Regions from separate parts of the Streptomyces sp. NPDC007025 genome, predicted to be linked through region 3. Evidence: riboswitches for the same ligand, from Rfam matches in the RefSeq annotation. Region 3 holds a riboswitch; each other region holds the start of a gene.
The links. Region 3 has a riboswitch for thiamine pyrophosphate ahead of ACFYMO_RS14635 (thiamine ABC transporter substrate-binding protein). Riboswitches for the same ligand answer to the same signal wherever they lie in the genome.
Positions count from the first base shown of each region.

Region 1: linked by a shared signal. The riboswitch ahead of thiC (phosphomethylpyrimidine synthase ThiC) and the one ahead of ACFYMO_RS14635 (thiamine ABC transporter substrate-binding protein) in region 3 are both predicted to bind thiamine pyrophosphate.
Region 2: linked by a shared signal. The riboswitch ahead of thiO (glycine oxidase ThiO) and the one ahead of ACFYMO_RS14635 (thiamine ABC transporter substrate-binding protein) in region 3 are both predicted to bind thiamine pyrophosphate.

Region 1 is NZ_JBIAFT010000005.1:299,858-309,361, reverse strand. Features, by position in the region: gene ACFYMO_RS12430 (DUF5326 family protein) at 148-366, shown strand; gene ACFYMO_RS12425 (YibE/F family protein) at 534-2,063, opposite strand; TPP riboswitch at 2,135-2,270, shown strand; gene thiC (phosphomethylpyrimidine synthase ThiC) at 2,263-4,077, shown strand; gene ACFYMO_RS12415 (NUDIX domain-containing protein) at 4,314-4,817, shown strand; gene ACFYMO_RS12410 (pyridoxamine 5'-phosphate oxidase family protein) at 4,870-6,144, opposite strand; gene ACFYMO_RS12405 (globin domain-containing protein) at 6,255-7,685, opposite strand; gene ACFYMO_RS12400 (HAD-IB family phosphatase) at 7,896-8,606, opposite strand; gene ACFYMO_RS12395 (DUF2269 domain-containing protein) at 8,789-9,439, shown strand.
Region 2 is NZ_JBIAFT010000003.1:421,166-430,669, reverse strand. Features, by position in the region: gene ACFYMO_RS08325 (transglycosylase SLT domain-containing protein) at 1-42, opposite strand, end outside; gene pknB (Stk1 family PASTA domain-containing Ser/Thr kinase) at 448-2,487, opposite strand; gene ACFYMO_RS08315 (thiazole synthase) at 2,663-3,460, opposite strand; gene thiS (sulfur carrier protein ThiS) at 3,468-3,686, opposite strand; gene thiO (glycine oxidase ThiO) at 3,683-4,903, opposite strand; TPP riboswitch at 4,901-5,014, opposite strand; gene ACFYMO_RS08300 (FAD-dependent oxidoreductase) at 5,271-6,464, shown strand; gene ACFYMO_RS08295 (Rv2175c family DNA-binding protein) at 6,498-6,872, shown strand; gene thiE (thiamine phosphate synthase) at 6,973-7,719, shown strand; gene metF (methylenetetrahydrofolate reductase [NAD(P)H]) at 7,852-8,790, shown strand; gene ACFYMO_RS08280 (hypothetical protein) at 8,836-9,504, shown strand, end outside.
Region 3 is NZ_JBIAFT010000006.1:376,894-386,397, forward strand. Features, by position in the region: gene pyrH (UMP kinase) at 1-326, shown strand, start outside; gene frr (ribosome recycling factor) at 586-1,143, shown strand; gene ACFYMO_RS14625 (phosphatidate cytidylyltransferase) at 1,182-2,363, shown strand; gene rlmN (23S rRNA (adenine(2503)-C(2))-methyltransferase RlmN) at 2,573-3,679, shown strand; TPP riboswitch at 3,731-3,847, shown strand; gene ACFYMO_RS14635 (thiamine ABC transporter substrate-binding protein) at 3,843-4,919, shown strand; gene ACFYMO_RS14640 (ABC transporter permease) at 5,060-6,670, shown strand; gene ACFYMO_RS14645 (ABC transporter ATP-binding protein) at 6,671-7,789, shown strand; gene ACFYMO_RS14650 (hypothetical protein) at 7,802-9,040, opposite strand; gene ACFYMO_RS14655 (ATP-binding cassette domain-containing protein) at 9,022-9,504, opposite strand, start outside.

The DNA.
Region 1 (9,504 bases), on a different contig from region 3:
CCGAGCCGGTTCTTCAGGGTCGACTCAGGGTCGGATTCAGGGGAGGACAGGGGCCCGCAGCGGCCCATCGGCCCACCGACCGCTCTAGCATCGAGGGCAGAGGGTGCGAAGAGCCCTCGCCAACTCTCAGAGACGGAGCAGACAGTCATGGACGCGAAAGGCACCCTTGCCGGCCTGCCGTGGTGGGTCACGTGGATCGTCATACCGGTGATCGCGCTGGTCGTCTTCGGCGGCCTGATCGCCAGCCTGGTGGGCTTCCTGATCGGCCTGCTGTTCAAGGTGCTGATCTTCGTCGCCCTGGTCGGCGGTGTCGTCTACCTCGTCCGCCACTTCAAGGGCGGCGGCTCCTCGGGCAGCGGCTGGTGAACCCCGCCCGCACCGGGCGCACCCCGCGGTGGGTGGCGACGGCCCGCGGTGGGCCCACGGCGCCGGCACCACGCGAGTGCCGCGGAGCCGCCGCCGGGTCCGGACCCTGACCCGGGTCCGGGTCCGGGTTCACGGTCGGAGCGCGGGGCGCGGTACCTGGCCCCGGCTCACTTCGGCTTCCGCCGCCTCCCCCGGCCGCCGGTGACCCCGGCGCCGCGGGCCGGTGCGGGGCGGCCGCCGGACACCGGGACGCCGGACGCCGGTGCGGGTACGCCCGGAGGCGCGTCCCCGGCGGCACGGCCGGCCGCTTCCGCCGCCTCGGGCCGCCTGCGGTCCGCCGAGACGACGAGCACGGCCAGCAGCGTCGTTACCGGCACCGACGCGACGAGGCCGATGGAGCCGACCAGCGTGCGGATGATCTCTTCGGCGACCACCTCGCTCGTGGCTACCATCGTCACGTCGCTGCGCGCGATCGAGAACAGCAGCAGCAGCGGCAGCGCCGCTCCCGCGTAGGCCAGCACCAGGGTGTTGACGACGGACGCGATGTGATCGCGGCCGATCCGCATGGCGGCCCGGTAGATCCGGCGCCGACCGGCCCCGGGGTCGGCGTCCTTGAGTTCCCAGACGGCCGAGGTCTGGGTGACCGTCACGTCGTCGAGTACGCCGAGCGAGCCGATCAGCACCCCCGCCAGCAGCAGCCCCCGGATCTCGATACCGGGGTAGAGCCCGTGCACCAGACCGGTCTGGTCGTCGGTGTTGCCGGTCAGTCCGGCCCAGCCGATGAACAGCGAGCCCAGCAGCCCGATCAGCAGCAGCGACACCAGGGTGCCCAGCACCGCGACCGAGGTGCGGGCCGACAGGCCGTGGCACAGATACAGCGTGGCCAGCATGATGGCGCTCCCGCCGACCACCGCGACCACCAGCGGATTGGAACCCTGCAGTATCGCGGGCAGGATGAACAGCGTCAGCACGGCGAAGCTGATGACCAGTCCCACCAGCGCCAGCACTCCGCGCAGCCGCCCCACGAGTACCACCACGAGGGCGAAGAGGCCGGCCAGCAGCACCATCGGCAGATCGCGGGCGGTGTCGACGACGCTGTACTGGAGATCGCGCGGCGCCTTCGCGGCGTAGGCGACGACGACGCCCTGCCCCACGGAGTAGCTGCGGGTGGCGTCGGGCGGGACGACCTCGGTGAAGGTGTGCCCCTTGTCCTTGCCCTCGGTGATCTCGACGGTGGCCTTCCGGCACGGCTCGTGCGCCCCGCCCTCGCCGCCCTGTTCCCCGCCGCCCGGCCCGGAGGAACCGCCGCCGGAGGAGCCGGACGGCTGCCGGACGTTGGCCTTGCCGCAGTCCACCTCGGCCAGTTCCACGACCTTGGCGGTGAAGGTGGGCCGGTCGAAGCCGACCCCGGAATGGTCGTGCTGGTGTCCCGGAACGCCCCCTGGCCACAGCACCACCAGCCCGGCCAGCACGGCCGCCGCGAACGGCACCAGCACCGCCGCGATGACCTTCCGCAGCCGGCGGGAGACCGGCTCGGCGGGCCCGTGGCCGTGACTGTGCCCGTGGCCGTGGCTCTGCCCGTGGCCCCGGCCGTGGCTGGGCCCGTGGTCATGGGCGGGCGCATGGCCGGGTCCGGGACCGTGCCCGTGGGCACGGCCGGGTTCGGGTGCGGGGACGGCGGGGTCGGTGTGGGTCACCGCCCGATCATCGCAAGAACGGCCGGGCGGGGTGTTCAGTCCGGGCCGTGTGCCGTTAGCGTAGAGGCGCCTTTGCACATCGCGGGAGCTCCGAGCACGGGGCTGAGAGGGCGCTGACCTCCGTGGAAGGGACCACGGAACCGGCTGCGCCGACCGCCGAACCTGTTACCGGGTAATGCCGGCGTAGGGAGTGGGTCTCATGACCACGCAGGATGCACACGCGCGCGCCGAGAACGCCGAAGCGGCCGAGAACGCCGAAGCGGCCGGGAAAGCGCTCGGCTCGCACAAGGGATATCTGCAGGGGTCGCGCCCGGACATCCGGGTCCCCGTCCGACGGGTGCACCTCACCAACGGCCGGGACGTGACGCTCTATGACACGTCCGGGCCGTACACCGACCCCGAGATCGACACCGATGTGCGCCGCGGCCTGGCGCCGCTGCGCGAGAACTGGATCATCCAGAGGGGGGACACCGAGGAGTACGCGGGCCGTGAACTGCGGCCCGAGGACGACGGCCGCAAGCACACCAGCCCGCGCGGCGGAGTCGTCCGCGGCGGCGCCGACGATCTGGCGGGGCTCGACGCCGTCTTCCCGGGCCGCCCGCGCCAGCCGCGCCGCGGCCGGGACGGCGCGGCCGTCACCCAGCTCGGCTACGCGAAGCGGGGCGAGATCACCGCGGAGATGGAGTACGTCGCACTCCGCGAGAACCGCGGCCCCGAGTTCGTCCGGGACGAGATCGCCGCGGGGCGGGCCGTACTGCCCGCCAACGTGAACCACCCGGAGACCGAACCGATGATCATCGGGAAGAACTTCCTGGTGAAGGTGAACGCCAACATCGGCAACTCCGCCGTCACCTCCTCCATCGAGGAGGAGGTGGAGAAGATGACGTGGGCGACCCGGTGGGGCACCGACACCGTCATGGACCTCTCGACCGGCCGCAACATCCACACCACCCGCGAGTGGGTGCTGCGCAACTCCCCCGTCCCCATCGGCACGGTGCCGCTGTACCAGGCGCTGGAGAAGGTGGACGGCAAGGCCGAGGAGCTGTCCTGGGAGGTCTACAAGGACACCGTCGTCGAGCAGTGCGAGCAGGGCGTCGACTACATGACGGTGCACGCCGGGGTGCTGCTGCGCTATGTCCCGCTGACGGCGCGCCGCAAGACCGGCATCGTCTCCCGCGGCGGCTCGATCATGGCAGCGTGGTGTCTGGCGCACCACCGGGAGAGCTTCCTGTACGAGCACTTCAGCGAACTGTGCGAGATCCTGCGCTCCTACGACGTGACGTTCTCGCTCGGCGACGGGCTGCGGCCGGGGTCGATCGCGGACGCCAACGACACGGCGCAGATGGCCGAGTTGGACACGCTGGGCGAGCTCAACCGGATCGCCAAGGCGCACGACGTACAGACCATGATCGAGGGCCCCGGCCATGTGCCGATGCACAAGATCAAGGAGAATGTGGACCGCCAGCAGGAGGTCTGCGAGGAGGCCCCGTTCTACACGCTGGGTCCGCTGACGACGGACATCGCGCCCGCCTACGACCACATCACCAGCGGCATCGGCGCGGCGATGATCGGCTGGTGGGGCACCGCGATGCTCTGCTACGTCACGCCCAAGGAGCACCTGGGGCTGCCGGACCGGGACGACGTCAAGACGGGCGTGATCACCTACAAGATCGCCGCCCATGCCGCGGACGTGGCCAAGGGCCACCCGGGGGCGCAGGACTGGGACGACGCGCTCTCGGACGCCCGGTTCGAGTTCCGCTGGGAGGACCAGTTCAATCTGGCGCTCGACCCGGACACGGCCCGCTCGTTCCACGACGAGACGCTGCCGGCCGAACCGGCCAAGACCGCGCACTTCTGCTCCATGTGCGGCCCGAAGTTCTGCAGCATGAAGATCTCCCAGGAGATCCGCGAGCGGCACGGCGCGACGATGGAGGAGGTCGAGGCCGGGATGGCGGAGAAGTCCCGCGAGTTCGCAGAGGCGGGCAACCGGGTGTATCTGCCGATGGCCCCGTGAGGCCCGTGCACCGGTAGAGCGGGGGCGGGAGCCGCGAGGGCGGTTCGTGGCTCCCCCCTCCTGCCACGAACCGCCCGGCTCGACGCGCGCGGCGGCGCGGACGACAAGAGTAGTTGACTTAGCGTCAGTGTCCAATCACTTATGGATATGGACCTATTGCGTGATGTTCCGATCCAACACGCACAGTGAGGAAAACGGAGGGTTTGACGCGCCGTGATGCGGGCCAAATCTCCTGCATGTTCGTCGAACGCCCCGTGGTCAAGCGGACTGCCCGCGCCATCCTCCTCGCCACCGGGGAGGGTCCGGCGCCCGCCGTGGGACTGATCCTCATCAAACGCACCAAGCCCGGCCAGGAGCCGTACTGGATCACCCCGGGAGGCGGCGTCGAGCCCGGCGTGGACCGCACCGTCGAGGACGCCCTGCACCGCGAGGTGGCCGAGGAACTGGGCGCGGCGATCACCGATGTGGTGCCCGCCTTCGTCGACACGGTGAGTGACCCTGTGGAGACACCGGGTGGAGTGAAGGTACAGCACTTCTTCGTGTGCCGGCTCGTCTCACTCGACCCGCGCCTACGGCACGGACCCGAAGTGGAGGAGCCGCAAGGAGAGTACGAGATCGTACGGCTCCCCTTCACCCCGGAGGGCCTGAACTCCGTGGAGGTCGTCCCGCCGAGACTGCGGGCCTATCTCGCCGCGAACATCGAAGGGGTCCAGGCGCTGCTCGCACCCGACCTCCGCTGACCGACGCCGGGGCGCCGCCCGGACCCGCCGGGGCGCCGCCCGCGTGCGCACGCTAGCCGAACCAGCCCTGGAAGGCCGCGGGTTCCCGTGGTTCGCTCGGCTCCGCTTCCTGGCGGCCGCGCCGCTGCGCCTCCGCCAGCGCCCGCTCGGCCTCCAGCCGCCAGGCGGAGACGTCCCGGGCGTGCTCGGCGGACCCGGCGCTCCCCGAGCGGGCCGAGATGGCGGCCGAGACCGCGGAGGACGCGGAGGACGCGGAGGACGCGGAGGACGCGGCCGGCGCCGCCGCGGCGGCGCCCTCTCGCCGCCGCGGCAGCGGCGGGAGGGCGGCCGCCCGTGCGGCCGCGTCCTCCGGTACGGCGGTGGGTCCGGTACCGGGTGCCGGGGACGCCGGGGCGGTTGGTGCCTGCGGGGACAGCGGCGCCGAACCGCCGGACGGCGGCACCGGCGGGACGGCGGGTACGGCCGGGGCGGGGGCCGGGAGTCCCGACGCAGGGATGGAGGCCGAGGCGGGCGGGGAGGCCGACGCGGGCTGGGAGACCGACGCGGGTGAGGCCGTGGGAACCGGCGGTGCCGTGGGAACCGGCCCCGGCGACGGGGATTCCGCGGAGGCGGTCACCTCGCGCCGGCCCTCCCGGGCGTCCCGGGCGGCTCCGAAGAAGTCGCCGCCCTTGCGCTTGTAGTCGTCGGTGCCCCATTCGCGCGCCGCGCGGCGCGGGGCCTTCTGGAGGTGGGGGATGTGCTTGGCGCAATGTATGTACGCCTCCTCCACCTCGACCCGCACCCACAACAGGGCCCGCCGACCGGGTACCGGGTCCTGTGGCAGGTCCGGTACCGAGGGGCGCAGTTCCGCGTCGTCCAGCACCACGGCACGGCCGTTGATGTGCAGGCCGATCCGGGCGCGGAGGAAGTCGACGAGGAGCAGGCCCACATGCGGGTTCTCCCCGATGTTGCCGAGGCTGGCGTGGACGCCGTTGCCTCGGTACTCGGGAAACACCAGTGTCCGCTCGTCCAGCACGCGCAGGAACCCGGGCGGCCCGGCGCGGAAGCTGTTGTCGCACTCGCCGCGGCTGTCGGACGTGGCGAGGAAGAACATCTCCTGCTGCTGGGTGAACTCCCGCATCCGCTCGTTGAGGTGGTCGAGCACCTGGTCCTGGTAGAACCGCCCGGCGCGCTCCTGCGAACCGATCCGCTGCTGCAGCGCGTGCTCCCCGTCGCTGCCGGGCAGCCGCCGCGGCGGGCCGGGGTGCTGGTCGGCTCCGGGGCCCGCGCCCGCCGCATGCTCCGTGGAACCGTCGCCGTATCCGTTCGCGTCACTCAACGCCGCCACTCGTCCCTTTCCTCGACCGGCCGACCGGACGGCTGCCCCGCAACCGGCCCCGGACCACCCGCCCCGGGTGACCGGCTCCGGCAGCAGCCGCGATCCGAACACCCCACCACCTACGCCCCCTGTACGACCAGTTCGTCGAGGGAATCGTGCCGTATTCGGTGCGTCGGGATCCCGAGCCCGCGCAACGTCTCGACCCCGGTCCTGATCATTCCGGGCGGCCCGGAGAGGTATCCGTCGTATGCGGGCCAGGGGCCGTATCTGCGTACCGCGTCCGGGAGCTCGCCCGCGAGCGCCTCGGCGGCCGAGGCCGCGCCCGCCGCGACGACGGGGCGCACCGACAGCCACCGGTGGCGGTCCTGGAGGCGCAGCATCGTCTCCAGGTCGTAGAGGTCGTGGTCGGTGCGGGCTCCGTAGAAGACCTCGACCGGGCGCGCCCTTCCCCGGCTGACCACGTCCTCGACCAGCGCCTTGATGGGGGCGATACCGGTCCCGCCGCCCAGGCAGAGCAGCCCGCTGTCGGCCTCGTGGTCGACGAGCATCGAGCCCGCGGGCGGGCCGAGCCGCAGCACGTCGCCGGGGCGGGCGCGCTGCACCAGTGCCGTGGAGACCCAACCGGCGGGCACGGACTTCACGTGGAAGGTCAGCAGGCCGTCGGGACGGGGCGCGGACGCGAACGAGTAGTGCCGCCACACCCGGGGCCACCAGGGCGTCTCCAGGCTGGTGTACTGCCCGGCGCGGAACGGGTACGGCTGGTCGGGACGCACCGTGATCACGGCGATCTCCGAGGTGCGCAGTTCGTGCGAGACGATCTCCGCGTCCCACCAGGCGGGCGCCCGGCGCTCGTCCTCGGCCGCCGCGTCGATCATCGTCTGGGAGATCGCGGTGTAGGCGCGCACCCAGGCCGCCTCGGTGCGCGGACCCCAGGTGTCGGGTGCGTAGCGCGCGATGGCGGCCATCAGGCACTCGCCGACGGCCGGGTAGTGGGCGGGCAGGGTGCCGTACTTGCGGTGGCCCCGGCCCAGGCCGGCGAGGTACTCGCCGAGCAGCTTGCCGTCGTCGAAGAGGCGTACGGCCGTCAGCAGCGCGCGGAAGAGCCGGTCGCGCTGGCCGTCCATGGCGGCCGGGAACATCTCGCGCAGGTGCGGGTACTGGACGAACAGCAGCGCGTAGAAGTAGGCGGTCGCCGAGTCGGCGGAACGTTCCAGCTCCGCCATGGAGGCCCCGATCAGTTCGGGGTCGCCGAGCTGGTCACCCGCGGGCTCCGCGGGAACGCCGGGCGCCGCAGGCGCCGTCCGCCCGGTGGCGGCCGCCGGGGCCGCAGCGCCGGGTTCGGGAACCGCCTCCGGCTCGTGCGCGTGTTCGGGTTCCGGTTCGTGTTCCGGTTCCGGTGCGGCCGTCCCCGCGGTCTGCTGGGACGGTACCGCGTCAGGTCCGCCTGGCGCGGGGCGCTCCGCGGTCGCGGCATCGGACGCCGGGGTGAACCATCCCCGTCCGCCGCTGCCACCGGCGGACGCACCGTCGCTGCCCGACATGGTGGTCATGCTCGCCTCGCCTCGTACCTCTTCCGGACGTTCTGTGCACATCCGTGTTCCGAAAGTTCCGGTGAACCGCCCCCTGTGAACACCGTGCTCAGGACACTTTGCACTCCTTACCGCACGATGCGGGAGGGACCGACCATACCGTGAAGCCTTCACGCCACAACCCCCGTTCGCGGTTCCCGCGAATTCCGCCATTCGGAACCCGCGCAGGAATTACCGTGCCGTGGAGACGAGTCCGTGGGCCTCCCGGAGATCACTTCCGGTGTAGTGGTGGGAGGCGAGCGAGCGAACATGGTGGTCGGCGTTCACCGCCACGGAGACCGGCACGGCGGCGAACAGCTCCGCATCGGAGAGGGAGTCCCCGTACGCCACGCAGTCCGCCAACCCGAGCCCGAATTGGGCGCAGAGCTCCTCCGCGATCTTCACCTTCGACGAGGGCGAAAGAATCCCGGCGGGATCGAGGGGATGCGCCGGATACTTCGTACTTCCGTTCGGAATTGCGCGCGGAACCTCCGGCCACCGCGAACCGTGGGTAACCTCGGCCCCCCAATCCTGTAGTCTCCGCACAAAGAAATCCGGCGAGAGGGAAATCACGGCGCAGCGCTCATCCTCCGCCCTGAGCCCGGCCCACACCTCCCGGATGCCCGTCAGCCACGGCGCGGCCGAGAAGGCCGCGGACACGATCTCGTCGTCGAGCGCCGACCACAGCGCACACGCCCGGAGGGCGAACTCCGGCGGTGTCAGTTTCCGTTCCGCAAAAGCCCGTTCGAGCTCCCGGATCTCGGCGTCGACCCCGAGCTGCCGGGATATCTCCACGGAGGCCGCCGAACCGTACAGCAGAGTGCCGTCGAGGTCGAAGAGATGGAGCCGGGGGCGGCGTTCTCCCGGCGTCGGTCGCGGATTCGGATGCTGAGCCGGATGCATACCGGCGATCGTACGGGCGCGGGGCGGGCAGGGTCCCGGGCCGGGGCACGGACGCCGGGTGCCGTACGGGCCGCCGCCGGGCAACGAGCAGGCCGCGCGACGCCGCGTACTCGGAGCCGAGTAGCCCTCGATACTCCCGCTGTCGGACGCCCCGGACGCCGGACAGCGGCACAGTCGAGGGCATGCGGCAACTGTCCCGGCGTGCCCGCAGAGGCACTCTCGTGCTCCACGTCTGCTCCTCGGCCGGCTGGCTCGGCATGACGCTGTGCCTGCTCGCCCTCGGCCTCACCGCGGCCCTCACCGGGTCGGGACCGGCGGCCGAGGCGTCCTACCGCTCGATGAAGGTCTTCGCCGACTGGCTGCTGGCCCCGCTCGCGCTGGTCACCCTGGCGAGCGGCGTGCTGCTGTCGGTGGGCACCCGCTGGGGGCTGGCGCGGTACTGGTGGGTGTGGATCAAGTTCTGGCTCACGCTGGCCGCCACCCTGGCGAGCGTGCTCCTCTTCCGGACGCGGATCGACAGCACGGTCGCCGACGTGGCCGCGGGGCGCCCGGTCCTGCCGTACGAGCTGGTGATCCCGCCGCTCGTCTCGCTCAGCGCCTACACGTTCATGACCGTCATCTCGGTGCTGAAGCCCTGGGGGCGGACCAGGCGGGGCCGCCGCGGCGCCCCGGTGAGCCAGCGCCGGTCTGCGGCCCCGGACCCGCAGACCGAGGCACCGGGGTCCGGAGGCCGGGCCCGGTCACCCAGCGCCGATCGGTGGGGCCGGTCAGCGGCGTCGGGACGGGGAGACCGGTCAGCGACCGCGGCCTCCGGACGGCAGGGCGTCGGCTGACGGCCCGCCGGGGGCTGACGGTCCGCCGGGGGCATGAGCGGGGAGCACCGCGCTCAGGAAGGCGC
Region 2 (9,504 bases), on a different contig from region 3:
CTTGGCCTTGGGGCTGAGACTGAGGCTGGAGATGCTGGGCATGAGGAAGTACGGAACCTTTCATCGCTGGCGTCGTGTCGCAGTGGCGGGGAGCCGGGGAGACGCGCCGAGTGCTGATTCGGCGCCGTGCGACGACCGCAATTGTTAAAGGGCCCGTTCTGCGGAATCAAAGGTGTGACGTACTACCCGGATTCGTGGTGGGGGGTGGTTGGTGGGCGGGTATTTCGGAGACGCATTCCAGGTCGCGTCGCGGATTTCTTTCCACTAGGCGTGTTCGTAGGTGATGTGCGTCCTATGGGTGGGGTCACACGCCACCAAGTCCCCTGGTACACCCCGTGACGGGATATGCGCGCCAAGTCGGACATATCGCGCCGAGGTGTAGCGGGTCGGCCACCGGCGGGTCGGTCATCGGGAGCGCCGCCACGGGCCGCCGCGCCCGGCGCGGGCTCAGCGCAGCCAGATGGTGATCGACGAGCCGCGGGGCGCCTTCCCTCCCCCGTCGGGGGACTGGTTGAAGACGGTGTCCCCGAAGAAGATGCGGCGCACCGTCACCTCGAAGCCCGCGCCCTCCAGCTTCTCGGTGGCCTCGTCCTCGCTGCTGCCCTCCACGTCCGGCACCTCGACCATGTCGGGGCCCTTGGAGACCGTCAGCGTCACCGTGTCGCCCTCGGCGGCCCGGGCGCCGTCGGTCGGGGACTGGCGGGCGATGCTGCCCTTCTCGTGCTCGGAGTGGACGCGCTCGGTGGCGATCCGGACCTTCAGACCCGCGTCCTGAAGCTCCTGGGTCGCGTCGCTCCGCTTGTCGCCGACCACATCGGGCACCTCCACCGGCGCCCCCTTGGAGACGGTGAGGGCCACCGCGGCGCCGGGCCTGCGCTTGCTGCCCGGCTCGGGGTCGGTGGCGAGCACGGAGCCCCGCGCCGTCTCCTCGTCGAACCGCCGCTCGACCGTCCCCGGCTTCAGGCCGGCGTCCTCCAGCTTGCGGCGGGCGTCCGACAGCGGGGTGTCCTTGAGCTCGGGCACCTTCACCACGTGCGGGCCGCGCGAGACGGTCAGCGTGACCGTGCCGGTCTTGCGGACCCGCTCACCCGGCTCCGGGTCGGTGCCGATGACGTGGCCGCGCTCCACCCGCTCGCTGAAGTCCTCCTCCACCTTCACGTCCAGTCCCGCCTCCGAGAGCGTCTTGGTCGCCTCGGCGCGGGTGTCGTCCAGCACCGCGGGGGTCCGCACGAACTGACCGGAGTTGACGTACCAGATGCCCGTGCCGACCAGCGCCACCAGCAGCACGGCCAGGGTCACCAGCACCCAGCGCGGTTGCATCCTCCGCCGCCGGCCCCCGGCACCCGCGTCGGAGGAGCCGCCGGGCGGGTCGGACGGCGGCGGCGACAGCAGCGCCGTCCGGTTGAGATCCGCTTCCGGGGCCGGACCGGCGGCGGGACCCCCCGCGGGGCGCGGGATCACAGAGGTGTCGGCCTCGGACCCGGCGGTGGCGTGCGCGGCCGCCGCGGCGATGTCTCCGGAGATCCCCGAGACCCCCGAGAGCCGCGCCGCGTCCTCGGCCGGGCCGGTGCCGCCCTGTGTGGCCTGCGGTGGGACCGCGTCCAGCTCCTCGTCGGTGAGCTCCGCGCGGACCGTGCGGGCCCGCGCCAGCAGGGCGACAGCGTCCTCGGGACGCTGTTCGGGGGTGCGCGCCGTCGCCAGCGCCACCAGGCCGTCCAGCGCCGCCGCCATCCCCGGCACCGCGGCCGAAGGAGCCGGCATGTCCTTGTTCAGGTGCTGGTAGAGCACCTGCGCGGGCGAGCCGCCGGAGTGCGGCTTGCCGCCGGTGAGCATCTCGTAGAGCATGACGCCGCACGCGTACAGGTCCGTACGCGGCGTGGCCGTGCCGTCCTCGATCTGCTCGGGCGCCAGATAGGAGACCGTGCCCAGGATCGAGTCCGTCGTCGCGGAGGTCTGGCTGTCCACCGCCCGCACGAGGCCGAAGTCGGCGACCTTCACCCGGCCGTCGTCCCCTATCAGCACGTTCTCCGGCTTCACGTCCCGGTGCACGAGACCGGCCCGGTGCGCCGCGCCCAGCGCCGCCAGCACGGGTTCCAGGACGTCGAGCGCCGCGCGGGGGCGCAGGGCGCCGCGGTCCCGCAGCACGTCGCGGAGCGTGCAGCCCTCCACGTACTCCATCGCCAGATAGACATAGGTGCCGTCGGTGCCCTGGTCGAAGACCCCGACCACGTTGGCGTGCGCCAGCCGGGCCGCGGACTTGGCCTCCCTGATGAAGCGGGTCACGAACGTCTCGTCCGCGGAGAGGGAGGTGTGCATCACCTTCAGGGCCAGCACCCGGTCCAGCCGGGTGTCCACCGCGCGGTAGACGGTCGCCATGCCGCCGATGGCCACCCGGGCCTCGACGCGGTACCGGCCGTCGAGCACCTGTCCGACCAACGGGTCTCCTCGTCCGTAGGCAGGCGACGGGTCCTGGAGGGTGGTGTCCATTGCGCCGAGTTTACGAGGGAGGTGCGGCGGCGGGGTCGCGCGGTTGCGGGTTGCCGCTGTTCTGGGGCCGAACGGTGACACTCCGTGGCGCCCACCCGGGGGTGAGCGGCGCCGCCGAACGGCGCCGCCGGGGCGGTGCCCGGGGGCCCGGCTGCGGCCCCGGCGACGGGGGCCCTCAGCCGAAGTCCGGGCGCTCCGGGTCCAGCGCCGCGAGGCCCTCGGTGGGCGAGGACGCCTCGGCGAAGTGGCGGCGCGGGATGCGGCCCGCGCGGAAGGCGAGCCGCCCCGCCTCGACCGCGTGCCGCATGCCCTCCGCCATCAGCACCGGCTCCTGGGCCCGGGTCACCGCCGAGGCCAGCATCACCGCGGCGCACCCCAACTCCATGGCCAGTGCCGCGTCCGAGGCCGTACCGGCGCCCGCGTCCAGGATCACCGGCACGCCCGCGCGCTCGGTGATGAGCCGGAAGTTGTGCGGGTTGCGAATGCCCAGTCCGGAGCCGATGGGGGAGCCGAGCGGCATGATCGCCGCGCAGCCCGCCTCCTCCAGCTTCCGCGCCAGCACCGGGTCGTCGTTGGTGTACGGCAGCACCGTGAAGCCGTCGTCCACCAGCGTCTCGGCGGCCTCCAGCAGCTCGACCGGGTCCGGCAGCAGGGTGCGCTCGTCGGCGATGACCTCCAGTTTCACCCAGTCGGTGCCCAGCGCCTCCCGCGCGAGCCGTGCGGTGAGCACCGCCTCACCCGCCGTGTAGCACCCGGCGGTGTTCGGCAGCACCCGGATACCGTGCCTGTTCAGCACCGACAGCACGGAGCCGCCCACCGAGGGGTCCAGGCGCCGCATCGCGACCGTGGTCAGCTCGGTGCCGGAGGCCAGCAGCGCCCGTTCCAGGACGTCCAGGCTGGGCGCGCCCCCGGTCCCCATGATCAGCCGGGAGGTGAAGGCGGTGTCGCCTATGGTCAGCGGATCGTCGGCCATGGCCGGCTCAGCCTCCTTGGACTGCGGTGAGGATCTCGACGCGGTCGCCCTCGCCGAGCGGGGTCTGAGCCCAGCGGCCCCGGGGGATCACGTCCTCGTTCAGCGCCGCGGCCACCCCGCCCGGCGCGGCGGTGAGATCGGCCACGAGCCGGTCGAGGGTGAGACCCGGGGTCACTCGGCGGGGCTCGCCGTTGACCGAGACGGTCGTCGTCGGGGCGGAGGTCATACGGGCTGCTCCTGGGTCTCGCGGGAGTCTGCGGAGGCGAAGCGCTGCGGTGCGAAGGGCCGGGCCGGTGCGGGCAGCTCGCCCGTGGCCAGCAGTTCGGCGAGCACGTCGCCGGTGACGGGGGTGAGCAGGACACCGTGCCGGTAGTGGCCGGTGGCCAGGTGGAGCCCGGGCAGCGCGGTGGGCCCCAGCAGCGGCGCGTTGTCGGGGGAGCCGGGGCGCAGCCCGGCGCGGGTCTCGGCCAGTGGCAGCTCGGTGACGCCGGGCACCAGTTCGTGTGCGTCCCGCAGCAGCTCGTAGACGCCGCCCGCGGTGACGGTGGTGTCCCAGCCCAGTTCCTCACTGGTGGCGCCGACCACCAGTTCGCCGTCCGCGCGCGGCACCAGGTAGAGAGCGCCGCCGCGTACCACCGCGCGGACCGTGCGGGAGAGGAAGGGGCCGGCCGAGCCGCCGGGCATCCGCAGCCGCAGCACCTGCCCCTTCACCGGGCGCACCGGGGGCGCCACCCACGGGGGCAGGCCCTCCAGGGTGCCGCTGCGGGCGCCCAGCGCGAGCACCGTCTGCTCCGCGCGCAGCTCGGTGCCGTCCGCCAGCGCCGCCCCCGCGGCGCGGTCCCGCCGGTGCAGCAACCGCACCGCGCCGGAGCGCCGGAAGGCGACTCCCGCGCGCTCGCAGGCCCGCAGCAGCGCGGCGGCAAGTCGCCGGGGGTCGATCTGGTGGTCGCCGTCCACCCGGGCTCCGCCGCGCACCGAGGGCGCCAGCATCGGCTCCAGGCGGCGGCACTCGCGGCCGGTCAGCCACTGCGACTCCAGCCCGCACCGCTGCTGGAGCGCATGCAGCTCGCGCAGGTGGGCGCGGTCGTCGGCGTCGAGCGCGACCGCGAGGGTGCCGCAGGCCCGGTAGCCGGTGTCCAGGCCGGCGGCGTCCTCCAGTTCGGCGACGAACTCGGGGTAGCGTGCCGCCGAGGCGAGGTTGAGGTCCAGCAGGGTCTCCTCGCCGTAGTGCAGTTCGGTGACGGCTGCCAGCATGCCCGCCGCCACCCGCGCGGCGCCGCCGCCCGGTCCGGGGTCGGCCACGGTGACCGCAAGGCCGCGCTGTGCGGCCCGCCAGGCCGTCACCAGGCCGATCAGGCCGCCGCCGAGGACGAGCACGTCGGGGCTCGCCGCGTGGGTACCGGTTTCGGTGCCGTTTCCTGTGCCGTTTCCTGTGCCGCGCATGGGGCTGCCGCTGCTCCCTTCGCCGGAATGACCCGGATCAGGTTCGGACGGTCGGAGGCCGCCGCAGCCTCCCTCTCAGCCCGGTGCGTCCGGGCTCCCGCGTATTCATGACTACCGCGGCCCACCCTACTGCGGTGCGTGCGGCGCCGGTAAGGCGCGCCGGGGCCCCGCGGCGGGCGGCCCTGGGGAGGGCTCGAAGGAGCGTCGTCCGCCCACCGGGCAGACGGGGCTTTGCAGACATGACCTACGACCGCCACCGGAGGCCGTCTCCGTCCGGTGGCCGATGGCTCCGGGAGTCGACCGGCATACAGTGAGCGATGTGAGCGACAGTCAGAACCAGCAGCGGGTCGTGGTCGTGGGCACCGGTATGGCGGGTGTGCAGACCGCCGTGCAGCTCCGCGAACAGGGCTGGCCCGGCTCCGTGCGGCTCCTCGGGGCCGAACCGCACCCGCCCTACGACCGGCCCCCGCTGTCCAAGGCCGTGCTGCTCGGCAGGGGCGAGGAGGCGGAGGTGCCGCTCTTCGACATCGACTTCGCGGCGCTGGGGATCGAGCTGGAACTGGGCCGGACCGCCACCGGGCTGCGCCCCGGCGAGCGGCTGCTGGTCACCGACGCGGGCCCGGTCCACTACGACCGGCTGGTGCTGGCCACCGGCGCCGAGCCTCGCACCCTGCCCGGGAGCGAGGGCGTGCCCGGTGTCCATGTGCTGCGCACCCTGGACGACGCGCGGCGGCTGCGGCCGGTGCTGGCCTCCCGCGGCAGGGTCGTGGTGGTCGGCGCCGGGTGGATCGGCGCGGAGTTCGCCACGGTGGCCCGCGAATGGGGCTGCGAGGTCACCGTGGTGGAGACCGCCGCCGCACCGCTGCCGGGCGCGCTCCCGGCCGAGGTCTCCGCGCCGATGCGGGACTGGTACGCGGAGGCCGGGGCGGTACTGCGCACCGGCGCCGCCGTCGCCGCGGTCGAGCGCGGCGGGGTGCTGCTCGCCGACGGGACGCGGCTGCCGGCGGACGCGGTCCTGGTCGGGATCGGGGCCCGGCCCGCTACCGGATGGCTGGCCGGCTCCGGGGTGGCGCTCGGGCCGGACGGCTCCGTGCTGGCCGACGCGCGGCTGCGCAGCTCGGCCTCCGGCTGCTACGCGGTGGGGGACTGCGCCTCGTTCCCCTCGGCCCGCTACGGGGAGCGGCTGCTGATCCACCACTGGGACAACGCGCTCCAGGGCCCCCGTACGGTCGCGGCGAACCTGCTCGCCGAGGGGCACGCCGACGGCGAGCCGGAGAGCGTCGCCTACGATCCGGTGCCCTACTTCTGGTCCGAGCAGTTCGGCCGCTTCGTGCAGTACGTCGGCCACCACGCCCCCGGCGACGAGCTGGTGTGGCGCGGCTCGCCGCGGGACCCCGCCTGGAGCGTGTGCTGGCTGCGCGGCGAGCGGCCGACCGCGCTGCTGGCCGTCGGCCGTCCGCGCGATCTCGCGCAGGGCCGGAAGCTGATTCAGCAGGGCACAGCCGTGGACCGGGCCGTGCTGGGCGACGCGGCCGTGGCCCTGAAGAAGGCCGCGCGGTAGTGACCACCGGTTTCGGATGGCAGTCTGGAACCCGTGACCGAGATTGACGCAAAGACCGACGCGCTCGTCCCCGCCTGGCTCGCCCTCCCCGATGTCGCCGAGATGCTCGGCGTCGAGGTGACCCGGGTGCGGCAGCTCGTGAAGGAAGGCCAACTGCTCGCGGTGCGGCGGGAGGCGGAGTCCGGGAACCGGGTGCTGCAGGTTCCGGCCGCCTTCGTGGGCGAGGGCCGGATCGTGAAGGGCCTGGCGGGCACCATCACTCTGCTGCGGGACGACGGCTTCAGCGACGAAGAGATGCTCGAATGGCTGTTCACCGAGGACGAGTCGCTGCCCGGCTCGCCGGTGACGGCGCTGCGGGAGAACCGGGGCACCGAGGTCAAGCGACGGGCGCAGGCACTCGCCGTCTGATCCCGCCGCCCGCGGCGGCGCACCAGCACACCGACAGCACCGGGTGCGTGGATCCCCCCGGGGTCCACGCACCCCCTCCCGGGGGGAACCGAACACCGCCATGTCCCGTACGTCCAGCTCGTCCCGCAGCACCGCCACCCCGCCCGCGGCGTCCCGGGGGTCCGCTCCCGCCCGTGAGCGGCTCGCGGAGGCGCGGCTCTACCTGTGCACCGACGCACGCGAGGCGCAGGGCGACCTGCCCGCGTTCCTGGACGCCGTCCTGGCGGGCGGTGTGGACATCGTCCAGCTCCGGGACAAGCGGCTGGAGGCGGCCGAGGAACTGGCGCAGCTCGACGTGTTCGCCGAGGCCTGCCGCCGGCACGGGGCCCTGCTGGCCGTGAACGACCGTGCGGACGTGGCCCACGCCGCCGCCTCCCAGGTGCTCCATCTCGGCCAGGGTGATCTGCCGGTGCCCGCGGCCCGCGCCCTGCTCGGCGACGAGGTGCTGATCGGCCGCTCCACGCACAGCCCCGCCGAGGCGGACGCGGCGCTGGTCGAGCCGGGCGTCGACTACTTCTGCACCGGGCCGTGCTGGCCGACCCCCACCAAGCCGGGCCGCCCCGCACCGGGGCTGGATCTCGTCCGTCACACCGCCGCCCGTACCGCCGCAGATCCGACGTCTCGGCCGTGGTTCGCCATCGGCGGCATCGATGCGGGCAATCTCGACCAGGTGCTGGACGCCGGGGCCCGCAGGGTGGTGGTGGTCCGGGCACTCACCGAGGCCGATGATCCCGGGGCAGCGGCCGCCTCGCTGGCCGCGCGGCTGCGGGAGGCGGCAGCCGCGGATGCCCGTCCCCCGGCGTCGTGACCGCACCGGCCGCTTAGCACGGGGGGCGGGACTGTCCAACAGGTGGACCTCGGCCATCCGGGAAACGGACAGATCCCCTCTTATCGCCCCGGTGTCGAGCCGCTCTGCAGGCCAGGCCGCTAGCCTGCAGATATGGCCATCGGTATCTCAGCTCCCAGGACAGACCGTCCGCCGACTGTGCGTGATCTGCTCGCGAGCGGAGAGCAGTCCTTCTCCTTCGAGTTCTTCGCGCCGAAGACCGCGAAAGGCGAGCGGACGCTGTGGGACGCGCTGCGACGCATCGAGGCGGCGTCCCCGACCTTCGTGTCCGTCACCTACGGCGCGGGCGGTTCCTCACGCGAGGGCACGGTCCGCAACACCGAGCGCATCGCCAACGAGACCACGCTGACTCCCGTCGCACACCTCACGGCGGTCAGCCACTCGCGGGCGGAACTGCGCAACGTCATCGGGCAGTACGCCGCCGCGGGCATCCGCAACGTGCTCGCACTGCGCGGCGATCCGCCCGGCGATCCGCTGGGGGAGTGGGTCAAGCACCCCGAGGGGATCGACTACGCCTCCGAACTCGTCGAACTGATCAAGGAGTCCGGCGACTTCTGCGTCGGTGTCGCGGCCTTCCCCGAGATGCACCCGCGCTCCACCGACTGGGACAGCGACATCCGGCATTTCGTGAACAAGTGCAATGCCGGTGCCGACTACGCGATCACCCAGATGTTCTTCCAGGCGGAGGACTATCTCCGGCTGCGGGACAGGGTCGCCGCCGCGGGCTGCAGCACGCCCATCATCCCGGAGATCATGCCGGTCACGAGCGTGCAGCAGATCGAGCGGTTCGCGCAGCTGAGCAACGCCACGCTGCCGGCCGGGATGATCGAGCGGCTGCACGCCGTCCAGGACGATCCGGCGGCGGTACGCTCGATCGGGATCGAGTACGCCACGGACTTGTGTGCGAGGCTGCTCGCCGAAGGTGTTCCGGGGCTGCACTTCATCACGCTCAACCACTCCACGGCGACGCTGGAGATCCACCAGAATCTCGGTCTCCGGGAGAGGGCTACCCTGGGCCTTCGCAAGGCTTGAGCCACGGGTCCGCCAAGGGGCGGCGGGAGCGGAAGAGGGGCGTAGATGGGCTGGACGGTCCTCTATATCGCGTTCGGCATCGTTGCGCTGTGGCTGCTGGGCGAGGTACTGCTCCAGTACAAGGCCCGGCTGCGCTGGCGGTTGCTGGCCCTCACCGGCTTCCTCGGCGTGGTGGTGGGGACGGCGCTGCCGTCGGTCGTCGTGATCGGCCTCGGCATCGCGGCCTTCGCCGTCGGCCAGACCTTCGTCACGCTCTCGGTACGGAGCGGGTTCACCGCCGGGTGGGCACTCGGCGGTGGCCCCGGCTCCAGCCGGCGCCGCCGCGGGGCGTCCCCCGCTCCGGACACGGCCTCGCTGGAGGTCTCCGACCTGCGCACCCACGACCCCGCCGACACCCCGGCCGCGGGCACCGTGCCGGTGCCCGATCCGGTCGACGACTACGGCCAGCAGGGCTATGGCCAGCAGGGCTACGGTCACCAGGAGCCCGCCGACTGGGGCGGCGAGGACGGCGATCCGGGCGGCCAGGAGACCGGCTACGGCTACCCGGGCCAGGACACCTACGGCCCCTACGGTCCCTACGGGGGCTACGGCTACGGCGGCTACGACGAGGAGACCTCGGTCTTCGCCCCGGCCCCCGACCAGCCTCCGGCCCACGGGGACGGCGGGCACGGGCACCACGGCGGATACGAGCAGTACGCCGGCTACCAGGACCAC
Region 3 (9,504 bases):
TGCCCTACTTCTCCACCGACACCACGGCGGCCCAGCGTGCTCTGGAGATCAACGCCGAGGTGATGCTCATGGGCAAGAACGGCGTGGACGGCGTCTACGATTCCGACCCGGCGCGCAACCCCGCGGCGGTGAAGTTCGACGCGCTCGAGTACGGCGAGGTCATCACCCGTGATCTCAAGGTCGCCGACATGACCGCGATCACGCTCTGCAGGGACAACAAGCTGCCGATCCTCGTCTTCGAGCTGCTGGCCGAAGGCAATATCGGCCGCGCCGTCAAGGGTGAGAAGATCGGCACCCTGGTCAGCAACCAGGGCACCCGGCCCTGACCGGCTCCGACCCCGGGCCCGGCACCGGCCCCGCCGGCGGATCCGCGGGTCCGGCCGGGCGACCGGCCGCCGGCCGGGAGGTGCCGACGGCAACACCGTCGCGCCGGAACGGCCCGGTACGGGGATGGACAACAGCCTGCCGGTCGGACACCGTGCAGGCAGCAGAGCATCGCGGGGGCCGGGGCGGCCCGCGGGGCGGCCGTCAGCTCACAGCCCCGGATGAAGCAGTCAGGCTCATTCATCGAACCAGGAGCACGTGGTGATCGAAGAGACCCTCCTCGAAGCCGAGGAAAAGATGGAGAAGGCGGTCGTCGTCGCCAAGGAGGACTTCGCCGCTATCCGCACCGGCCGTGCGCACCCGGCGATGTTCAACAAGATCGTGGCCGAGTACTACGGCACGATGACGCCGATCAACCAGCTCGCGTCGTTCTCCGTACCGGAGCCCCGGATGGCGGTGGTCACCCCGTTCGACAAGAGCTCGCTGCGCAACATCGAACAGGCCATCCGCGACTCGGACCTGGGCGTCAACCCGTCGAACGACGGCCATATCATCCGGGTGACATTCCCCGAGCTCACCGAAGAGCGCCGCCGGGAGTACATCAAGGTCGCCAAGACCAAGGGCGAGGACGCCAAGATCTCCATCCGGAGCATCCGGCGCAAGGCCAAGGAGGCCATGGACAAGGCCATCAAGGACGGCGAGGTCGGTGAGGACGAGGGCCGCAGGGGCGAGAAGGAACTCGACGACACCACCTCCAAGTACGTTGCACAGGTGGACGAGCTGCTCAAGCACAAGGAGTCCGAGCTGCTCGAAGTCTGAGCCCACCGTCCAAGGTCCGAGGTCGAAGGCTGCTATCTGTGAACGACTCATCCTGGGGAGCGCCGCAACCGGATGCGGGCTACTGGGGCCCTCCCGAGCAGGGGTCCGCCGCTCCCGCGGCGATGCCCCGCCCGGGCGATGGTCCGGTGTCCGCCCACGACGTGAGCGTCCCCGTGCACGATGTGGGCGGTGACGCGTCGCAGACTCGGCGTATGCCCATTGCACCCGACCCCGGGAGCCACGGTGACGCCGGAGACGGCCGTGCCGGTCGGCCCGGCCCCGATGGCCCCGGACCCACAGACCCCGCCAGTCCCTCCGGCAGCGCGCAGCGCGGCCAGGACGGGCCGGAACCGCCGCACACCCCCAGGCAGCCCGAAGCACCCGCAGTCGCGGAAGGCGGCAGGAAGCGCGCCGGGCGCGACCTGCCCGCGGCGATAGGGGTCGGTCTGGGCCTCGGCGTCGTCATCCTCGCCGCGCTGTTCCTCTACAAGCCGGCCTTCCTCGGCGTCATCGTGCTGGCGGTCGTCGTCGGACTCTGGGAACTGACCTCGCGGCTGCGGGAGCGCAAGGAGATCCAGGTCCCGCTGGTGCCGCTGGCGCTCGGCGGTGCGGCCATGACGGTCGCCGGCTACCTGCGGGGCGCGGAGGGCGCCTGGATCGCCATGGCGCTCACGGCGCTGGCCGTGCTGGCCTGGCGCATGACGCAGTCAGCGGCCGACTACCTGCGGGATGTGACTGCGGCCCTCTTCGCCGCCATCTACGTGCCCTTCCTCGCCACTTTCGTCGCCCTGATGCTGGCGGCGGACGACGGACCCTGGCGGGTGCTGACGTTCCTGATCCTCACCGTGGTCAGCGACACCGGCGCCTACGCGGTGGGCTGGCGGTTCGGGCGGCACAAGCTGGCCCCCCGGATCAGCCCCGGGAAGACCCGGGAGGGACTGGTCGGCGCGGTGGCCTTCGCCATGGCGGCGGGCGCCCTGTGCACGCAGTTCCTGATCGACGACGGGCGCTGGTGGCAGGGCCTGCTGCTGGGGCTCGCGGTCGCGGTCAGCGCCACCCTGGGCGATCTGGGCGAGTCGATGATGAAGCGCGACCTGGGTATCAAGGACATGGGAACCCTGTTGCCCGGGCACGGCGGCATCATGGACCGGCTCGACTCGCTGCTGCCGACCGCGCCGGTCGTCTGGCTGCTGCTGGTGGTCTTCGTCGGCGCGGGCTGAGCCCGCCCCGCCCGATCCGGACCGCGTGGCGGCAGGGCCCCGGGGCCCTCGGCTTCTTTCGCCGGCCCCCGGCCTCCACCGCCCCCGCACCCTGCGGGGGTGGTCCTCGGGCACGGCGGGGCCGACCGACGGGGGCGGACGACCGGGGACTGCCGCCCTGCCCGGCTGATCAGCGGCCCGCCAAAATGATCTGCGACACTGGTACGGCTATGCCTGCACCCGGAGAACTCACGTTCGTCGCCCCGCGCGGCGCCAAGAAGCCGCCCCGCCATCTTGCCGACCTCGCTCCCGAGGAGCGCCGTGCGGCGGTCGCGGATCTCGGCGAGAAGCCCTTCCGTGCCAAGCAGCTCTCGCAGCACTACTTCGCGCGGCTGGCCCACGACCCGCAGCAGTGGACCGACATCCCGGCCGCTGCCCGCGAGAAGCTGGCGTCCGGGCTGCTGCCCGACCTGATGAGTGTGGTGCGGCACATCAGCTGCGACGACGACGCCACACGCAAGACGCTGTGGCGGCTGCACGACGGGACGCTCGTGGAGTCCGTCCTGATGCGGTACCCGGACCGGGTCACCATGTGCATCAGCTCGCAGGCGGGCTGCGGGATGAACTGCCCGTTCTGCGCCACGGGCCAGGCCGGTCTGGACCGGAATCTGAGCACCGCGGAGATCGTCCACCAGATCGTCGACGGGATGCGGGCCCTGCGGGACGGCGAGGTGCCCGGCGGGCCGGCGCGGCTGTCGAACATCGTCTTCATGGGGATGGGCGAGCCGCTGGCCAACTACAAGCGGGTGGTCGGCGCCATCCGGCGGCTGACCGACCCCGAGCCGGACGGCCTCGGACTGTCCCAGCGGGGTATCACCGTCTCCACGGTCGGGCTCGTGCCCGCGATGCTGCGATTCGCCGACGAGGGTTTCACATGCCGGCTGGCGCTCTCGCTGCACGCGCCCGACGACGAACTGCGGGACACTCTGGTGCCGGTCAACACCCGGTGGAAGGTACGCGAGGTGCTCGACGCCGCCTGGGAGTACGCGGCCAGGTCCGGGCGCCGGGTCTCCATCGAGTACGCGTTGATCAAGGACATCAACGACCAGGCGTGGCGTGCCGATCTGCTGGGCCGGCTGCTCAAGGGCAAGCGGGTGCACGTCAATCTCATCCCGCTCAACCCGACGCCCGGCTCCAAGTGGACCGCCTCGCGGCCCGAGGACGAGGCCGCGTTCGTGCGGACGCTGGAGTCGCACGGTGTACCCGTGACCGTACGGGACACCCGGGGTCAGGAGATCGACGGTGCGTGCGGCCAGCTCGCGGCAACCGAACGCTGACGCCTGACTGGTAGTGTTCGAACGGGTCGCCCGGTGCGGCCCGCACAACCGAACAGCCGACAGGGGAGCGCTCACAGCGCTGAGAGTGCGGCCGTACGCCCCGTACGTGCCGCAGACCCTCGAACCTCGCCCGGGTCATGCCGGGTAGGAAGTCGATGCACTGATGAAGAAGCACGCACGGCGGGCTGCCGCCGCAACCACCGCTGTCCTCACCCTCGCAGTTCTGGCCACGGCATGCGGCGGCTCGGACGACAGCGCGGACTCCAAGACGGTCACTCTCGTCACCCACGACTCGTTCGCCGTCTCGAAGCCCGTGCTGAAGGATTTCGAGAAGCGCAGCGGCTACAAGGTCGAGGTGCTGCGCGGCGGCGACGCGGGTGCCGCCGTGAACCAGGCGGTGCTCAACAAGGGCAACCCGCAGGGCGACGTCTTCTTCGGAGTCGACAACACGCTCCTCTCCCGCCCGCTGGACAAGGACGTCTTCGCCCCCTACGAGGCCGAGGGCCTCTCGAAGGTGCCCGAGCGGCTGCAGGCGGATCCGGAGAAGCACCGGGTCACCCCGGTGGACACGGGCGACGTGTGCGTCAACTACGACCGCCGGTGGTTCGCCGACAAGAAGATCGACCCGCCGCGTACTCTGCAGGACCTGGCGAAGCCCCGCTACAAGGACCTGCTGGTGACCGAGGACGCCGCCAACTCCTCTCCCGGTCTGGCGTTCCTGCTGGCGAGCGTCGCCGAGTTCGGCGAGGACGGCTGGCAGGACTACTGGAAGAAGCTGCGTGCCAACGGGGCCGAGGTCGCCGGGAGCTGGGAGCAGGCCTACAACGACCGCTTCAGCGGCTCCCGCCAGGGCAAGGGCAAGGGCGACAAGCCGCTGGTCGTCTCCTACGCCTCCAGCCCGCCCGCCGAGGTCATGGGTGAGAAGAACCCGCCCGAGCAGGCGCCGACCGGCGTGGCCAAGGGAACCTGCTTCCGGCAGACCGAGTACGCCGGGCTGCTCCGCGGCGCGAAGAACACCGAGGGCGGACAGGCGCTGCTGGACTTCCTGCTCAGCAAGCGGTTCCAGGAGGACCTGCCGCTGAAGATGTTCGTCAACCCGGTCCGCGAGGACGCCCGGCTGCCGGAGTTGTTCACCAAGTACGGCGAGACCGTGGACGACCCCGCCACAGTCGCCCCGCGGAAGATCGCGGAACACCGTGAGCAGTGGATCAAGACGTGGACGTCGCTCGCCGTGAAGTAGCCGCCCGCGACGCCGTGGCCCGGGCTCTCCCGGACTCTCCGGAGGGGCCGGTGCCTCCCGGCGCCCCGGACGGCCCCACCGCGCGACCGTCCGCCGCCGCGAACCGCCGCGGCGGCGGCACGGGCGTGCGGCTCGCGCTGATGGCCGTCCCGGCGGCGTTCTTCGCGCTCTTCTTCGGCTACCCGGTGACCGCGATCGTCTTCCGGGGGCTGCACGAGGGAGGCAGCTGGCAGTCCGGCCGGATCGCCCAGGTGCTCGGCGATCCCGACATCCTCCAGGTGCTCTGGTTCACGCTGTGGCAGGCCGCGGCCTCCACCGCGCTCACTCTCGCGCTCGCCCTTCCCGGCGCCTACGTGTTCGCACGGTTCGACTTTCCCGGCAAGCGGATGCTGCGCGCCGTGGTGACGGTGCCGTTCGTGCTGCCGACAGTGGTCGTCGGCTCCGCCTTCCTCGCGCTGGCCGGGCGCGGGGGAGCGCTGGACGTCTGGTTCGGGGTACGGCTGGACACCAGCGTGTGGGCGATCCTGCTGGCGCACGTCTTCTTCAACTACGCGGTTGTCGTGCGCACCGTCGGCAGCCTGTGGTCGCAGCTCGACCCGCGCCAGGAGGAGGCCGCACGCGTCCTGGGCGCCGGCCGGTTCACCGCCTGGCGGCGGGTCACCCTGCCCGCGCTGGCGCCGTCCGTGGCGGCCGCCGCACTGATCGTCTTTCTGTTCACCTTCACCAGCTTCGGCGTCATCCAGGTCCTGGGAGGGCCGCGGTACGCCACGCTGGAGGTCGAGATCTACCGGCAGACCGCCACCCTGCTGGACCTGCCGACCGCCGCCGTGCTGACGCTCACCCAACTCGCCGCCGTCGCCGCGCTGCTGGCCGTGCACGCCTGGGCACTGCGCAAGCGGGAGAGCGCGCTCAGCCTGGTACCCGCGGAGCACACCGCCCGCCGTCCGGCAGGACCCGGCCAGTGGACGACGGTGGGCGCCGTGCTGGGGGTGATGCTCGTGCTGACGGTCGTACCGCTGCTCGTGCTGGTCCAGCGGGCACTCGACGGGCCCGACGGATACGGCCTCGCCTTCTTCCGTGCGCTGGGCGCCCGCTCCGACAGCGCGACCTTCGTCGTCGCGCCCGTCGAGGCCATCGGCAACTCACTGACCTACGCCGCCGTGGCGACAGCCATCGCGCTGGTGGTGGGCGGGCTGGCCGCCGCCGCCCTCACTCGCCGGGCCGGTCGGCTGGTGCGGGGATTCGACGCGCTGCTGATGCTCCCGCTGGGCACCTCCGCCGTCACCGTCGGTTTCGGCTTCCTCGTCGCGCTGGACGAGCCGCCGCTGGATCTGCGGTCGAGCTGGATCCTGGTGCCGCTGGCCCAGGCGCTGGTCGGCGTGCCCTTCGTCATCCGCACCATGCTGCCGGTGCTGCGTGCCGTGGACGTGCGGCTGCGCGAGACCGCGGCCGTGCTGGGCGCCTCCCCGCTGCGGGCCTGGCGGGAGGTCGACTTCCCGCTGGTGCGCCGCGCGCTGCTGGTGGCCGCCGGGTTCGCCTTCACCGTCTCGCTGGGCGAGTTCGGCGCGACCGTGTTCATCGCCCGGCCTGACGCGCCCACCCTGCCGGTCGCGGTGGCCCGGATGCTGGGGCGGGCCGGGGAGGCACACTACGGGCAGGCCATGGCCCTGAGCACGCTTCTCATGCTCGTCTGCGCGGGGGTACTGCTCGCGCTGGAGCGGGTGCGAACCGACGGCCGGAGGGAGTTGTAGATGCTGCGGCTGGACGGAGTGACCGTGAGCTTCGGCGAGCGGACCGCGCTGGACGCGGTCGACCTGGAGGTGGCCGCGCACGAGACGGTCTGCGTCCTGGGGCCCAGCGGCAGCGGCAAGTCCACCCTGCTGCGCGTCGTCGCGGGGCTGCAGGAGGTCCGCAGCGGCCGGGTGCTCCTCTCGGGGCAGGACCAGACCGGCGTGCCGCCGCACCGGCGGGGCGTCGGCCTGATGTTCCAGGACCACCAGCTCTTCCCGCAGCGCGACGTCGCCGGAAACGTCGGCTTCGGACCGCGCATGCACGGCATGAGGCGGGCCGAGGCCGACCGCCGGGTCGCCGGGCTGTTGGACCTGGTGGGGCTGCCGGGCGCGGGGCGGCGGGCGGTGACCGCGCTGTCCGGCGGCGAGCAGCAGCGTGTCGCGCTGGCCCGCGCGCTGGCCCCGGAGCCGAGGCTGCTGATGCTGGACGAGCCGCTGGGCCAGCTCGACCGCGGACTGCGCGAGCGGCTGGTCGTCGAGCTGCGCGGCCTGTTCCGCAGGCTGGGTACGACGGTGCTCGCCGTCACCCACGACCACGGGGAGGCGTTCGCGCTCGCCGACCGGGTCGTGGTGATGGAGCGCGGCCGCATCGCCCAGGCGGGCACCCCGCTGGAGGTCTGGCAGCGCCCCGCCTCCGAGTTCGTCGCCCGCTTCCTGGGATTCGACAACATCACCCCGGCCACCGTCGACGGCGGGATCGCGGACACCGTCTGGGGGGAGCTGCCCGTGCCGGACGGCACCCCGCGCGGCGGCGGCCAGGTGCTGGTGCGCCCCGGCGGTGTGCTGCTGCGGGAGCCTGGGGAGGGGCTGCGCTGCACGGTGGAGGCGCGTACGTTCCGCGGCGGGGACGCCTCCACGGTCACCGTGCTGCTGCGTCCGGATGCGGGACCGCCCCTGGAGGCGGCCTGCACGCTGCGGGACGCGCCGTGGGAGGGCGCCGAGGTGGGGGTCGTCTTCGACCCGCGGGAGGTGGTCGCCCTGGGTGCCCCGCACGGCGCACCGAAGGCACCCGGCACCCCCGCGCCGCGGGAGGCCGGCTCTGGTCATGGCTCTCCGTCCGGCTCGGGCCGGGTCCGGTAGCCGCAGGAGCGGTCAACCCGTGGGCAGTGCCGTCAACAGTCCGGCGGCCGCCACGAGCGGCGCGCACACCGCCGTGGCGGTGGCGGCCCGCAGCAGCGCCACCCCCCGGCCCAGCTGCCGCGGCGCCCCGAGGCGGTCAAGCAGCTCCCGGACGGGGGCACGGGCGCGCCGGACCCGGGCGAGCACCGCCAGCCCGGCCGCGGCAGCGCAGCATCCGGTCAGGGCAGCGGCGAGTCCCACCAGCGGACCCGGAGCGGGCAGCCCGGCCCCGGTCAGGTGGGTCCGGATGACCGCCACCAGTGCCGCCCCCACCGCGCTCAGCGCACCCAGCGGACGCCCGGCGACGGCCGCTTCGCGGACGAGTGAGCGCCCGGCCAGCAGTCGCACCGGGCCCGGACGCGCGGCCCCCAGCAGACGCCCGCTCAACGCCACCAGTCCGGGGCCGGCCACCATCAGGCCCACTCCGATGAGCGTCCACCCGGCGGCGAACGGCCAGCCCGCCACGGCCCCGGGGCGTTCTGCCGGGTTCCAGGCGCCGGTGCCGCGCGCCGCATGCGCTGCCAGCAGCAGGCCCGCCGTTCCGGCCAGCAGGCCGGAGACTGCTTGCAGGGCGCTGCGCAGCAGTCCGGCGCGGCACGAGGTGCTCGTACCGTCCCGCCGCCGGGCCGGGTCCACAGCGCGGCGGCTGTCCGCGAACCGCCCGGAGTCGGGCGGCGCGGGTGCCGCGGCGCCGGGCCGGGTACCCCAGGCGGCCGCGAGGGCGGCCACCAGCGGCAGCGCGCTCAGCAGCGTCACGGCGGCCGGGACGGGGAGCGGGGGACCCTGCAGCGGCAGCAGGGCCGGCGGGCGGGGCAGGTTCAGTACCGACAGCGAGCCGCCCGCGCTCTCGACGCCTCCCCGTACGGTCAGCAGAAGCGTCAGCGCGCTGCCCGCCAGGCCGGGTACCGCGGCGGTGCGTGCGGCCAGCAGCGGCAGCCGGGCGGGTCCAAGCCCGGCTGCGTGCAGGCCGAGCCGGGCCTCGGTCCGGGGTTCGGTGCGCCCGAGGACCGCGGCCAGGTGGGCGGTGGCGGCGAGCGGGATCAGGCACCACAGCAGCCGCGTCAGGACGGCCGCCCGGTGGCCGGGGTGCTCCAGGGCGTAGGACAGGGCGGCGAGCAGCAGCAGGCCGCCGCTCGCGGAGGCGCACAGCAGCAACAGGCGGAGCAGCAGCGCCGCTGGTGTCGCGGTGAGCGTCAGACGGAGAGTGAGCACGCTGCCGCGCCTTCCGGTCCTGCGGACACCGCGGCCGGGGCGCCGGGCGCGGGGGTGCGCGCCCGGCGGCCGTCGGTGAGGGCGACGATGCGGTCGGCGAGCGCGGCACCGGTCGCCTCCGCGGTGCGTGCCGCCTGGTCGAGTGCGAAGTCGTGCCCGGCGAGGAGGACCGTGATGCCCTGCGAGCGGGCCGCGGCGCTGAGCGCCCGCAGCACTTGGGCGCGGTCGGTCTGGTGGAGCGGTGCCGTGGGCTCGTCGGCGAAGAGCACCGTGGGGGAGTGGACCAGTGCTCGGGCCACGGCGACGCGCTGGCGCTGGGCCTGCCGGAGTGCGGGCGGCCGCTTTCCGGCGCAGTCCGCGACATCCAGCCGCTCCAGCCAGGAGCAGGCCGTGCTGCGGGCCGTGCGGTATCCGTCCCCCTGTAGCAGGAGGGGGAGCGCGGCGTTCTCCCAGGCGGTCAGTTC